DNA from 3 places in the Nonomuraea sp. NPDC059194 genome. Region 2 is predicted to be linked to each of the others. Evidence: riboswitches for the same ligand, from Rfam matches in the RefSeq annotation. Region 2 holds a riboswitch; each other region holds the start of a gene.

Evidence for each region. A riboswitch is a leader RNA that binds a small molecule or an ion and turns the genes downstream of it on or off. The one in region 2 is predicted to bind cobalamin.
Region 1: linked by a shared signal. The riboswitch ahead of cobN (cobaltochelatase subunit CobN) and the one ahead of ACFXJ8_RS04770 (ABC transporter substrate-binding protein) in region 2 are both predicted to bind cobalamin.
Region 3: linked by a shared signal. The riboswitch ahead of ACFXJ8_RS01365 (CbtB-domain containing protein) and the one ahead of ACFXJ8_RS04770 (ABC transporter substrate-binding protein) in region 2 are both predicted to bind cobalamin.

Annotation. Positions count from the first base shown of each region.
Region 1 covers NZ_JBHZBH010000001.1:279,952-284,328, reverse strand. Annotated here, with positions in the region: gene cobN (cobaltochelatase subunit CobN) at 1-2,775, opposite strand, end outside; cobalamin riboswitch at 2,813-2,993, opposite strand; gene cobG (precorrin-3B synthase) at 3,011-4,192, shown strand; gene ACFXJ8_RS01325 (precorrin-8X methylmutase) at 4,189-4,377, shown strand, end outside.
Region 2 covers NZ_JBHZBH010000002.1:432,107-436,483, reverse strand. Annotated here, with positions in the region: gene ACFXJ8_RS04785 (zinc-binding dehydrogenase) at 1-100, shown strand, start outside; gene ACFXJ8_RS04780 (hypothetical protein) at 143-799, opposite strand; gene ACFXJ8_RS04775 (Gfo/Idh/MocA family protein) at 868-1,728, shown strand; cobalamin riboswitch at 1,736-1,856, shown strand; gene ACFXJ8_RS04770 (ABC transporter substrate-binding protein) at 1,929-2,903, shown strand; gene ACFXJ8_RS04765 (FecCD family ABC transporter permease) at 2,900-3,931, shown strand; gene ACFXJ8_RS04760 (ABC transporter ATP-binding protein) at 3,928-4,377, shown strand, end outside.
Region 3 covers NZ_JBHZBH010000001.1:288,338-292,714, reverse strand. Annotated here, with positions in the region: gene ACFXJ8_RS01370 (NEW3 domain-containing protein) at 1-1,511, opposite strand, end outside; cobalamin riboswitch at 1,629-1,759, shown strand; gene ACFXJ8_RS01365 (CbtB-domain containing protein) at 1,790-1,981, shown strand; gene ACFXJ8_RS01360 (CbtA family protein) at 1,991-2,737, shown strand; gene ACFXJ8_RS01355 (histidine phosphatase family protein) at 2,743-3,501, shown strand; gene ACFXJ8_RS01350 (VWA domain-containing protein) at 3,498-4,377, shown strand, end outside.

The DNA of each region.
Region 1 (4,377 bases), on a different contig from region 2:
CCGCACGGCGTCGTCCAGCATGGCCACGACGTGCGGGAAGGCGTCGCGGAAGAAGCCGCTGATGCGGACCGTGACGTCGATGCGCGGCCTGGCGAGCTCGGCGAGCGGGATCGGCTCCAGGCGGGTGACCCTCCTGGACGCGTCGTCCCATACGGGCCTGGCGCCCAGCAGCGCGAGGACCTCGGCGACGTCGTCGCCTGCCGTACGCATGGCGCTGGTGCCCCACACCGACAGGCCCACCGAGCGCGGCCACTCCCCGGTGTCGGTCCGGTAGCGGGCCAGGAGGGAGTCGGCCATCGCCTGGCCGGTCTCCCAGGCCAGCTTGCTGGGTACGGCACGCGGGTCGACCGAGTAGAAGTTCCTGCCGGTCGGCAGCACGTTGATCAGGCCGCGCAGCGGGGAGCCGCTGGGGCCCGCGGGGACGTAGCCGCCGTTGAGCGCGTGCAGGAGGTGGTCGAGCTCGTCACTGGTCCTGGCGAGCCGGGGGACGACCTCGGTGGCGGCGAACTCCAGAATCCGCACCACCTGCTCCAGCCGCTCTTCGGGAAGACCGGCCGAGTGCGCGACCGCGCGGGCGGCGGTCGGGTCCCAGTCGCGGGCCTCCATGCCCTCCACCAGCGCCCTGGCCGTCGACTCGGCCGCGTCCACTGCCGCCAGGCCCGCCGTACCGTCCTCCGACAGCCCCAGCGCCTCCCGCAGGCCGGGCAGCGTCTGCGCGCCCGCCCACATCTGCCTGGCCCGCAGCATCGCCAGCACCAGGTCGACCCGCACCGCCCCCTCGGGCGCCGCGCCCAGCACGTGCAGCCCGTCGCGGATCTGCGCGTCCTTCACCTCGCACAGCCAGCCGTCCACGTGCAGCAGGAAGTCGTCGAACTCCGTGTCGTGCGGCCGGTCGGCCAGCCCCAGGTCGTGGTCGAGCCGTGCCGCCTGGATCAGCGTCCAGATCTGCGCCCTGATCGCGGGCAGCTTCGCCGGGTCCATCGCCGCGATGGAGGCGTGCTCGTCGAGGAGCTGCTCCAGGCGGGCGATGTCGCCGTAGGTGTCGGCCCGCGCCATCGGCGGCACCATGTGGTCCACCAGGACGGCATGCGCCCGCCGCTTGGCCTGCGTGCCCTCGCCGGGGTCGTTCACCAGGAACGGGTAGACCAGCGGCAGGTCGCCCAGCGCCGCGTCGGGCCCGCACGCCGCCGACAGGCCCGCCGACTTGCCCGGCAGCCACTCCAGGTTGCCGTGCTTGCCCACGTGCACCATCGCGTGCGCGCCGAACTCGGCCGAAAGCCAGCGGTAGGCGGCCAGGTAGTGGTGGCTGGGCGGCAGGTCGGGGTCGTGGTAGATCGCGATCGGGTTCTCGCCGAAGCCGCGCGGCGGCTGCACCATCACCACGACGTTGCCCGCCCGGAGCGCGGCGAGCACGATGTCGCCCTCGTGGACGAACAGCTCGCCGGGCGGCGGCCCCCAGTGCCGCTCCATCGCCTCGCGCAGCTCCTCGGGCAGCGTGCCGTACCAGGCGAGGTAGGCGTCGGCGGAGATGCGCACCGGGTTGGCGGCGAGCTGGTCCTCGGTCAGCCACTCCTGGTCCTGGCCGCCCGCCGCGATGAGCGCGTGGATGAGCGCGTCGCCGTCGCCGTCGGCGACGCCGGGCAGGCCCTCGCCCAGGTCGTAGCCCTCCTCGGCGAGCCTGGCCAGCAGCTTCACCGTGCTCGCGGGCGTGTCGAGGCCGACCGCGTTGCCGACGCGCGAGTGCTTGGTCGGGTAGGCCGAGAGCATCACCACGAGCTTCTTCTCGGCGTTCGGGACGTGCCTGAGCCGCGCGTGCCGTACGGCGGTGCCCGCCACGCGGGCCGCGCGCTCGGGGTCGGCCGCGTAGACGGTCAGCCCGTCCTCGTCGACCTCCTTGAACGAGAACGGCACCGTGATGATCCGCCCGTCGAACTCGGGGATCGCCACCTGCGAGGCCGCGTCGAGCGGCGACAGGCCGTCGTCGTTCTCCTCCCACGCCTGCCTGCTCGTGGTGAGGCAGAGCCCCTGCAGGATCGGCACGTCGAGCTCGGCCAGCGCGCCCACGTCCCAGGCCGCGTCGTCGCCGCCCGCTCCCGCGGTCGCGGGCTTGGTGCCCCCGGCGGCCAGGACGGTTACCACGAGCGCGTCGGCGGTCCGCAGCGTGTCGAGCAGCTCGGGCTCGGCCGTACGGAGCGAGGAGCAGAAGATCGGCAGCGCGCGCCCGCCCGCCTCCCCGATCGCTTCGCAGAGCGTCCGGACGAACCCGGTGTTGCCCGCCATGTGGTGGGCCCGGTAGTAGAGCACCCCGACGACGGGGCCCTCGGAGACGGCGCCCTCCATGTCGAGCAGCCCCCAGGTCGGGGTCGGCTCGGGCGCGGCGAACCCGTGCCCGGTCAGCAGCACCGTGTCGGACAGGAAGGAGTGCAGCTCGGCCAGGTTCGACGGGCCGCCGTGGGCGAGGTAGGCGTGCGCCTCGGCGCAGACGCCGCCGCTGACCGTGGACAGCTCCATCAGCTCGGCGTCGGGCGCCTGCTCGCCGCCCAGCACCACCACGGGACGCGGGCCCGCCAGCAGGTGGTCGAGCCCGTCCTCCCAGGCCCTGCGCCCGCCGAGGAGCCGCACCACCACCAGGTCCGTACCCTCGACCAGCGCGGGCAGGTCGTCGACCGTGAGCCTGGCGGGGTTTCCCAGCCGGTACGGCGCGCCGCTCGCCCTCGCGCTGAGCAGGTCGGTGTCGGAGGTCGACAGCAGCAGAACGGCCGTGCTCTCGGGCACAGGGAACTCCTCCCTCGGGGTCCTCGCCCCGGTCGCGGGTGTCACGAGAGCGGGAGTCTCCTGGCTCCCGGATCGACGCTCACCCCGGCCTTCCCATCCGTCGCCGGACAGTGGCCTGCGGTGGGGTTCGCTCCCCGGTCACAGTGGCGGGACCGCGCCGGCTTCGCACCGGCTTCCTCCGTCGCCCTCGTCTGCGATCAGACTAGAGGGTTTTGGACGGGTTACCATCCTCCGCGTGGACATAAATGACTTTTCGGGACAAGCACGCCTTGATGCGTGTCCTGGGGCGCTGCAGGTCCACACCGCCGCCGACGGGGCCCTGGCCAGGGTCCGCATCCCGGGCGGCGCGCTCACCTCCGCCCAGCTCAGGGAGCTGGCGGACTGCGCCGCCACGCTCGGATCCGGCGTGATCGAGCTGACCTCCCGGGCGAACGTCCAGGTCCGTGGCCTGCGCGCGCCCTCGGAGTTCGCGGCGCGGATGGCGGCGGCGGGCTTGCTGCCGTCCGAAACCCACGAGCGGGTGCGCAACATCCTCGCCTCCCCTCTGGCGGGCCGCGCCCCCTCGTCCCTGGTGGACGTCCGGCCACTGGTCGCCGCCCTGGACCGCGGGCTGTGCGCCGCGCCCGAGCTGGCCGCGCTGTCAGGCCGCTTCCTCTTCGCGCTGGACGACGGCACCGGCGACGTGCTGTCCTGCGGGGCCGACGTGGCCTTCCTGGCCACCTCGCCGTCCGGCGGAGTGCTGCTGCTCGGCGGGGTACGGCCCGGCCTGCCCGTGGGCGTCGCCGACGTGGTCCCGCTGATGCTCGTCGCCGCCCGCGCCTTCGTGGAGCTGAGCGACGGCACCGCGTGGCGCGTCACCGACCTCCCCGACGGCCCCGCCCTGCTGGCCGCCCACCTGCCCCACACCGGTCCAACCCCGGAAGGCGCGGGGACGGTCCCGCAAGGCGTGGGGGTACGTGATGCGGGAACGGTCGAGCAGCGTGACGGCAGGGTCGCGCTCGAGGTGGTGGTCCCGCTCGGCCGGCTGACCGCCGACCAGGCCGCCGTGCTCGCCGACGCCGCCCCCGAGGCCCGCGTCACCCCGTGGCGTACCGTTGTGCTGCCCGACCTGACCCCCGACGACGTCCAGCCGGTCGCGGACCGGCTCGCCGAGGCGGGCCTGGTCACCGTGCCGGGCACCCCGTGGGCCGGGCTGACCGCCTGCACGGGCCGTCCGGGGTGCGCGAAGTCCCTGGCCGACGTCCAGCTCGACGCAAGAAGCTGGGCGGAGCAGCCCGGTCAAGAACCAGGAGACCGCCCCGTCCACTGGGCCGGGTGCGAGCGCCGATGCGGCCGTCCGGCGGGCGAGGTGGTCGACGTCGTCGCCACCCCGACCGGCTACCGGGTCGCGGGCCGTACCGAAGAAGAGGGAGCATGACCGACTACATCCGCGACGGCGCGGAGATCTACCGGCGTTCGTTCGCCACCATCCGCGCGGAGAGCGACCTCGCGGGGCTGCCGGACGACGTCGCCCAGGTGGCCGTCCGCATGATCCACGCCTGTGGCATGACCGACCTCGTCGCCGACCTGGCCTACTCGCAGGGAGTGGTCGCGGAGGCGAGA
Region 2 (4,377 bases):
GGTCCCCGAGGTGTGGACGTTCCCGCTGGCGGAGGCGGCGGCGGCCCACGCGGCACTGGAGAGCCGCGCGACGAGCGGCAAGGTCGTCCTCATCCCCTGACCGAGTGGCCCGGCCGAGCCCCTCCGATCGGCCGGGCCCGGGTCAGCGTTCGTTCAGCAGGCCGAGCGCGACGCCGCCCATCCCCACGGTCATGACCAGCCAGGCGACCCCCGCGAACACGTTCCCCAGCCCGGCGAACCACGCGACGGGAACCACCACGGGACCCACGATCAGCGCGATCGCCGCCCAGGCGGGCGCGCTCCTGCCCAGCAGCGCCGCGACGCCCATCAGCAGGAATCCGACCAGCCCCAGGAGGAACGACATGCCGAGGACCGAGGTCGGCAGTCCCTCGCCGTAGGCGGTGTACAGCTTGGTCAGCTCGGCGGGGTCGAGGCCGGCCTTGATGCCCGCGTACAGCACGTCGTCCGAGTCGCCGGCCACCGGGACGATCATGATGAAGGCGAGGATCATCGCGACGAAACCGAGCGTGGGCCTGCCCCTGCGGGCGACCCTGGCCACGCCGAGCGCGGCCGGGATGATCGCGATGGCGCTGATCGCCGACAGCCAGGCGAACATCGGGTAGGCGGAGGCGCTGGCGGCGAACTGCCGCACGTACGCCTCTCCTTCGGAGGTGACGTCGCCCGGCGCCAGCAGGATGGACACGGCGATCGTCAGCGGTGAGATCACGGCCGCGGTGATCATGGCGTAGCGGGCGAAGGTGTCGGCTCCCGACCGGGGAGTCGTGTCGAGACTGGTCATGGTCAGAGCGTCCGTCCGTCGCGGGCTCGGCGCATGAGTAGGCCCCTACTCATCTAAGGTGAAGGCCCATGGAGCCATTGGCGGTAGGACTGGTGGGCGCGGGCCCGTGGGCGGAGATGGCGCACGCGCCGATGCTGGCCAAGGGCCCGCACACGAGGCTCGCGGGCGTGTGGGCCCGCCGTCCCGAGGCGGCGGCCAGGCTGGGCGCTCCCGTCTACGAGCGGATCGAGGAGCTGTTCGACAACGTGGAGGCGGTGGCCTTCTGCGTGCCGCCTGCCGTACAGGCCGAGCTCGGTGTGCTGGCCGCCAAGGCGGGCAAGGCGCTGCTGCTGGAGAAGCCGCTGGCGGCCGACCTCGACGGCGCGCGCAGGCTCGCCGGCGCGGTGGCGGAGGCGGGCGTGCCGTCCCAGATGCTGCTCACGCTGCGCTACTCGCCGCAGGCGCGGGAGTTCCTGTCCAGGTGCGCCGAGGTCGAGGCGTTCGGCGGCCAAGCGACGGCCGTCTCAGGCACGCTCACGGGCGGCGGGCCGTTCGCCACACCGTGGCGGCTGGAACGCGGCGCGCTCCTCGACGTCGGGCCACATGTCATCGACCTGCTCGACGCCGCCCTCGGCAGGGTGGTGGGCGTGCGCGCCCACGGCGACCCGCTCAGGTGGATGGGCCTGCTCCTCGACCACGAGGGCGGCGCGGTCAGCGAAGTATCGATGTCGATGTCCGCCGCGGGCGACTTCACTCCCATGCGCGTCGAGGTGTACGGCGCCGCCGGCAGCGTCCAACTGCCCGCCTTCGACGACGACCCGCTCGACGTGGTGGCCGAGGAGTTCGCGGCCACCGTACGGCGGGGCGGCGGCCACCCGCTCGACGCGGCGCGTGGCCTGCACCTGCAGGAGATCATCGCCGAGGCGGAGGCCCAGCTCACCACCCCTTGACTTCGGCCTTGCGCGGAGGATTGATAGCGTTTGTCCGACGCGCAGCGTTGCAGCGAAGTCCGGTGTGAATCCGGCGCTGTCCCGCAACTGTCATAGCCAGGTCGCCTGCCGCCGCGCCGACGTCATCAACCCTCGTGGAAAAGGGTGATCCGTCGCACATTCGCGGGTCTCTCGGTTCCGACAGTGTGAAAGGACTACTCGTGAGGCCCGTACGCACGGTCTTCGCGGGCGCGCTGCTGGGAACGGTCGTCCTGGCCGGTTGCGGCCAGACCGCCCCCACCTCCGCCCCCGCTTCCGCCCCCGCTTCCGCACCCGCCCCCAGTCCCGCATCGAGCGCCCCCGCCGCGCAGGACGCCGCCTTCCCCGCCACCGTGCAGGCGGGCAACGGCGCGGTCACCATCGCCAAGAAGCCCGAGCGCATCGTCTCGATCTCGCCGACCGCCACCGAGACGCTGTTCGCGATCGGCGCGGGCCCCCAGGTCATCGCAGTCGACGAGATGTCCACCTATCCGGCGGACGCCCCCAAGACCGACCTGTCGGGCTTCAACCCGAACGTCGAGGCGATCATCGCGCACAAGCCCGACCTCGTCGTCGCCTCGGACGACAAGGTCGCCGCCCAGCTCGCCAAGGTGAACGTCCCCGTTCTGGTGGAGCCCGCCGCCACCAAGATCGACGAGGCCTATGACGAGATCGTCGACCTCGGCGTCGCCACCGGCAACAAGGCCAAGGCCGACGAGGTCGTCGCCGGGATGAAGGGCAAGCTGGAAGAGCTCGCCGCGGCCGCGCCGCAGGCCAAGAAGCTCACCTACTACCACGAGCTCGACACCACGCCCTACGCCGCCACCTCCACCACGTTCATCGGCCAGATCTACGGCATGTTCGGCCTGGTCAACGTGGCCGACAAGGCTCCCGAGGCGGCCGGCGGCTATCCCAAGCTGTCGGCGGAGTTCGTGGCGAAGGCCGACCCCGACCTGATCTTCCTGGCCGACGTGAAGTGCTGCCAGCAGAGCAAGGAGACGCTGGCCAAGCGGCCAGGATGGCAGAACCTGAAGGCGGTCAAGAACGACCGCGTCATCCAGCTCGACGACGACATCGCCTCCCGGTGGGGTCCGCGCATCGTGGACCTGGCCACCGCGATCGGCGAGGCCGTACGCAAGGCCGACGCGAGCCAGTGAAGCCGCGCGTGCCCGCCAGGGCCAGACCGCTGTGGGTCGCCGCCGCCCTCGTGGTCCTCGTGATCTCGATGATCGCGGGACTGCTGGGCGGCGCGGCCGGCATCTCGCCCTGGCAGGTCGTGCTCCAGGCCGCCGACTGGCTGCCCGGCATCCACGTCGATTCCGGGCTCGCCCCCATCGAACAAGACCTGCTGTGGCAGATCAGGCTGCCAGGCGTGCTGGTCGCCGCCACGGTCGGAGGGCTGCTGGCCATCGCGGGCGGCGGCTACCAGGGCGTCTTCCGCAACCCGCTGGCCGACCCCTACCTGCTCGGCGCGGCCTCGGGTGCGGGCCTGACGGTCACGGTGGTGATCGTGCTCCTGCCCGGCAACGCCGCGAGCATCCCGCTGGCCGCCTTCGCCGGCGCGGTCGGCGGCGTCTTCCTCGCCTACGCCCTCGGCAACGCCGCGGGCCGCTCGGGCGGCACCGCCACCCTGGTGCTGGCGGGGGTGGCCGTCACGTCCTTCCTCACCGCCATCCAGACCTTCGTCCAGCAACTCAAGGTCGAGGAGCTGCGGCGCATCTACTCGTGGATCCTCGGCGACGTCAGCGGCGGATGGGACCAGCTCGCGCTGGTCGCGCCGTACGCGCTGGTCTCCACAGTCCTGCTCCTGCTGCACGGGCGCATGCTCGACGTGCTGTCGGTCGGCGACGAGGAGGCCACCGCCCTGGGCGTCAGGGCGGCCAGGGTACGGCTGGCCGTGCTCTTCGGCGCTTCCCTGGCCACCGCCTCGGCCGTCGCGGTCAGCGGGCTCATCGCGTTCGTCGGCATCGTCGTCCCGCACGTGGTGCGCAGACTGGCGGGCGGCTCGTACCGGATCGTGCTGCCGCTCTCGCTCATCGGCGGCGGCGCGTTCCTCGTCCTGGCCGACCTCATCGCCCGCACCGTCATGGCCCCCGCCGAGCTGCCCATCGGCGTCGTCACCGCCTTCGTCGGCGCGCCCTTCTTCGTGGGGGTGCTGCGGATGACCAGGAAGGCGGAGCTGTGATCGAGACCGAACGGCTCTCGGTGGTCCTGGGCGAGCGGCAGGTGCTCTCCGAGGTCTCGCTGACGGTACGGCGGGGCGAGTGGCTGGCGGTGATCGGGCCCAACGGCGCGGGCAAGTCCACGCTCCTGCGCGCGATCATGGGCTTGGTGCCCCGCGAGGGCTCGGTCCGCTTCGACGGGGCGCCGCCCGGCAGGCCGAGAGAACGGGCGCGGCGGGTCGCCTTCGCCCCCCAGACGCCCGCGCTGCCCGCAGGCATGACCGTCTTCGACTACGCGCTGCTGGGCCGCACGCCGTACATCCGCTATTTGGGGCGGGAGAGCAGGCGCGACAGGGACGTGACCGCCTCGGTGCTGGACCGGCTCGACCTGACGGCGCTGGCGGGGCGGCGGGTGGAGAACCTGTCGGGCGGCGAGCGTCAGCGGGTCGTGCTGGCCAGGGCGCTGGCC
Region 3 (4,377 bases), on a different contig from region 2:
CCGTCCACGGCCACCTGGCCGAGCAGCGCGTCGAGCGCGCGGTCGCGGGCGTCGGCGGCCAGGTCGTAGGCCTCGCGCCAGCCGGTGAGCAGGTCGATGTAGACCTGGTCGGACTCGGAGCCGGTGATCGCGTCGTGGTGGGCGCCGTAGGCGAGCTGCCGCCAGACCTTGTCCAGCGCCGCGTGCGGATAGCGGCCCAGGCCCAGCGCCGACGCGAACGCGGCCAGCCGTTCGGCGTCCAGCGCGGCCACCTCGGCGGCGCGCTGGGCCTGCTTGGTGTCGATGTAGGAGACGTCCTTGCCGGTGTAGACGGGGTTCATGTCGCGCGTCTGCGGGCTGAACGTCGCCGTCTCGGCCCTGACCGCCTCGAAGAAGTCGTGCGGCACCGCGCAGACGAACTTCGGCCACACGTAGTGGGCGGCCCACTCCCGGTGGATCTCCGTCACCCACTTGTTCGGCGGGGTGTAGTCGGTGCCGACGGGCAGCAGCACGTTCCTGGTGGCGGCGACCGGCTTCAGGCTCGCGAACAGCTCGTACACGGCCGTCATCGCCTCCTCCAGCGTCGCCGAGGAGTCCATCCACCAGCCCGCCGAGTAGTGCGCGGGCATGTAGTGCGTCACGACGCCCAGCCCCGACGGCGAGATCCACTCGAACTCGCTCGGGAACTGCATCAGCGTGGCGTCGTTCTTGGCCTGCTTGAAGTTCTTGCTGATCGGGCCCCACTGGTGGAACGGCCCGCGCGCCCACGCGCTGCCCGTCAGGCCCGCGGCGGCCAGGTAGCCGGGGAACTGCGGGTCGTGGCCGAACGCGTCGAGCTGCCAGGCCGTACGGGGCTCGCCGCCGAGGATGTCGCGCTGGTAGCCGATGCCGTACACGATGTTGCGGATCGTGGTCTCGGCGCCCGTGAGGTTGGTGTTGGGCTCGTTGTAGGTGCCGCCCATCAGCTCGACCCTGCCCTCGGCCATGAGGCGGCGCAGCTCGGCCCTGCGCTCGGGGTGGGTGTCGAAGAACGGCTTCAGATAGTCGATCTCGGCGAGCACGAACTTGTAGTCGGGGTCCCGTGAGGCCAGCGCCAGATGGGCCTCCACCAGCGCGAACGCGTTGCGCTCCCACAGCGGCCTGGTCGTCGCGTCGCCCGACAGCAGCTCCCACGGGCTGGTGTAGGCGGCCTGCGTGTTCCACCAGACGGGGTCGTAGTGGAAGTGCGACACCATGTGCATCGTCCAGCCGGGCTCCTCGACGGTCACCTCGGCGGCGAGCTCACCGCCGTCGGCGCTCACGCGGCAGGCGAGGGTGCTGCCCACCGGCGCGCTCACCTCCAGAGGGACCTCCACCACGACCGTGCCGTCACCCGCGGGCACGACCGCGCAGCCCGCGATCCCCTCACCGCGCACCTCGAGGTCGGCGTCACGCTCACCCTGCTCGGCGGTGACTCTGAGGACCTGGTACGGCTGCGCCTCCGTTCCTACGAACAGATCGGTCGACTCGGCGGACAACAGGCGAACGGGCACGGGGTCTCCCTCGGCGTTCCAGGGGGCTGACGCCGTCACCTTAGGACCTATCAAGATCAATGGCAACGTTGTCATACCCGGTCGCCGGGAACGGGAGATGTTGACGAAATGCCCAGAAAGGGATACGTTCCGGTAGATTTCGCGGCGACTCAGGGGAAATCCGGTGAGATGCCGGTGCGGACGCGCCACTGTATCCGGGAATACCAACCCCGGGAGCCAGGTCACCTGACCGCCGCGACCTCGACCAGCGGGACGCGTCATCCCTGAGGAGGCTTCACATGAGTGGTCTGTCCACGTCCGCAACCGCCATTCCGCTTCACCGTCTCACGCGCTGGCTGCTGGCGGTGCCCGTTCTGATGCTGCTCGCGTACCTCGTCCTGATGGACAACGGTGCGATCTCGCAGACCGGCACCTTCCTGCACGAGCTGATGCACGACGGGCGTCACCTGCTCGGCGTGCCCTGCCACTGAGGCACGGTCATGGTCAAAACCCTGGTGGTCAGGGGCCTGCTCGTAGGGCTCCTGGCCGGACTCATCGCGGGCGCCTTCGCCTTCTTCGTGGGGGAGCCGCGCGTCGACGCGGCGATCGCCCTGGAGGAGGCCGCGGCCGCCGCCGCGCCATCGGAGTCGAACAGTCACGACGCCGAGGCCGCCCCACACGACCACGGCGAAGAGGCCGTGGTCAGCAGACCGGTGCAGAAGGCCGGGCTCTTCCTCGCCACCGGCCTGTACGGCGTGGCCGTGGGCGGCATCTTCGCCCTCGTCTTCGCCGGACTGCGCGGCAGAGTCGGCCCCCGGTCGGAACCTGCGTTGGCCGTCGCCGCCGCGGCAGCCGCATTCGGGGCGATCATCCTTGTCCCCTTCCTGAAATATCCAGCCAATCCACCCGCCGTGGGCGATCCTGAAACGATCAACTCCAGGACGCTCCTCTACGTCGTGATGGTCCTGGTCGGCCTCGCCTCGATCGCGATCGCCGTCGCGGCCACCCGCAGGGTCACCGTGCCCGGCGTCTGGGCGAAGGGCCTGGTGGGCGGCGCCACCTTCCTGGTGCCGGTGATCGCCGCCTGGGCGCTCCTTCCGCGCGTGGACGAGGTGCCCGAGGGCTTCCCCGCCACGTTGCTCTGGGACTTCCGCGTGGCCTCCCTCGGCACCCAACTGGTGTTCTGGGCGGCGTTCGGGGTGTTCTTCGCGGTGGCCGGCGAACGCGCGAAGGTGCGGGTCAGCTGACCAGCGTGCTGTTCGTACGGCATGCTCTGACGGCGGGCATGCGTGGCGCGCGCTTCCCCACGGGGGAGGAACGCGCCGACCCGTCAAGCCTCGACAAGGCCCGCCGCCTGGCCCCGATGTTCACTGCGGGAACGGTGTTCGCCGGGCGAGCGGCGTTCGCCGCGCCGGGTCCGGCCGCCTGGGAAACGGCCGTCGCGCTCGGGTTCGAGCCGGTGGTCGTGCCCGAGCTGGCCGAGCCGGACCACGGCAGGTGGCGCGGCCTGCCGTACGAGGAGGTCGCGCAGGCCGACCCGGAGTCCTTCGCGCGCTGGCTCACCGACCCCGGCGCGGCACCCCACGGCGGCGAGTCGCACGCCGACGCGGCCGCCCGGGTCGTCGGCTGGCTGGAAACCCTCCGCGACGCCCCCCGCCAGGACGACCACCCGCACGACCCGAGCCCCGCCGCCTCCGACCCGAGCCCAGCCTCGTCCGGTCGGGGTCCGGCCGTGTCCGGTCGGGGTTCGGCTGCGTCCGACCAAAGCTCAGTCGCGGCCGGTCCGAGGCCGGCCGGGGGTGCTCCTGGCATTTCACGCGCCGGTGGTTCTCCCGAACGGATCGTCGTCGTGTGCGATGTGGGGGTGGTGCGGGCGGTGTTGGGGCACGCGCTCGGGACAGACCCACTTGTCGCCGCCCGTTTCGATCTCGCCCCCCTTTCTCTCACGCAGGTGTCCGCCGCCCGGGAGGGCTGGCGGATCGGGTACGTCAACCGGAAGGCCTCACCGTGACCGCCACCTATCCCTTCAGCGCCGTCGTCGGCCTGGACGACCTCAAGCTGGCGCTGGTGCTCAACGCCGTCTCTCCACGCGTGGGCGGCGTGCTCGTCAGGGGCGAGAAGGGCACGGCCAAGTCGACGATCGTCAGGGCGCTGGCCGCGCAGCTCCCACCGGTGGACGTGCTGGCCGCGTGCAGGTTCGCCTGTGAGCCGTCCGCGCCGGACCCCGAGTGTCCCGAGGGGCCGCACGAGCCGGGCGAGCAGGTGGTGACCAGGGCGGCCGCGCTGGTGGAGCTGCCGGTGGGCGCGTCGGAGGACCGGCTGGTGGGCTCGCTCGACCTGGAGCGGGCGCTGACGGAGGGGGTCAAGGCGTTCGAGCCCGGACTGCTGGCCGCCGCCCACCGGGGCGTGCTCTACGTCGACGAGGTCAACCTGCTGCACGACCATCTGGTGGATCTGCTGCTCGACGCGGCCGCGCTCGGCACCTGCTACGTCGAGCGGGAGGCCGTCTCCGTACGGCACGCGGCCAGGTTCCTGCTGGTCGGGACCATGAACCCGGAAGAGGGGGAGCTGCGGCCCCAGCTCCTCGACCGGTTCGGGCTGACGGTGGAGGTGCGCGCCTCGCGCGACCCGGCGGAACGGGCCGAGGTGGTACGGCGGCGCATGGCGCACGACGCCGACCCGCAGGCGTTCGCGGCGAGGTGGACGGGTCAGGAAGCGGAGTTGGCGGCCGGGATCGCGGCGGCCAGAGAGCGGCTGGGAGCGGTCGAGCTGCCGGACGCGCGGTTGCGCCAGATCGCGGAGGTGTGCGCGGCGTTCGAGGTGGACGGCCTGCGGGCCGACCTGGTCACGGCGAACGCCGCCGTCGCGCACGCGGCGTGGCGGGGTT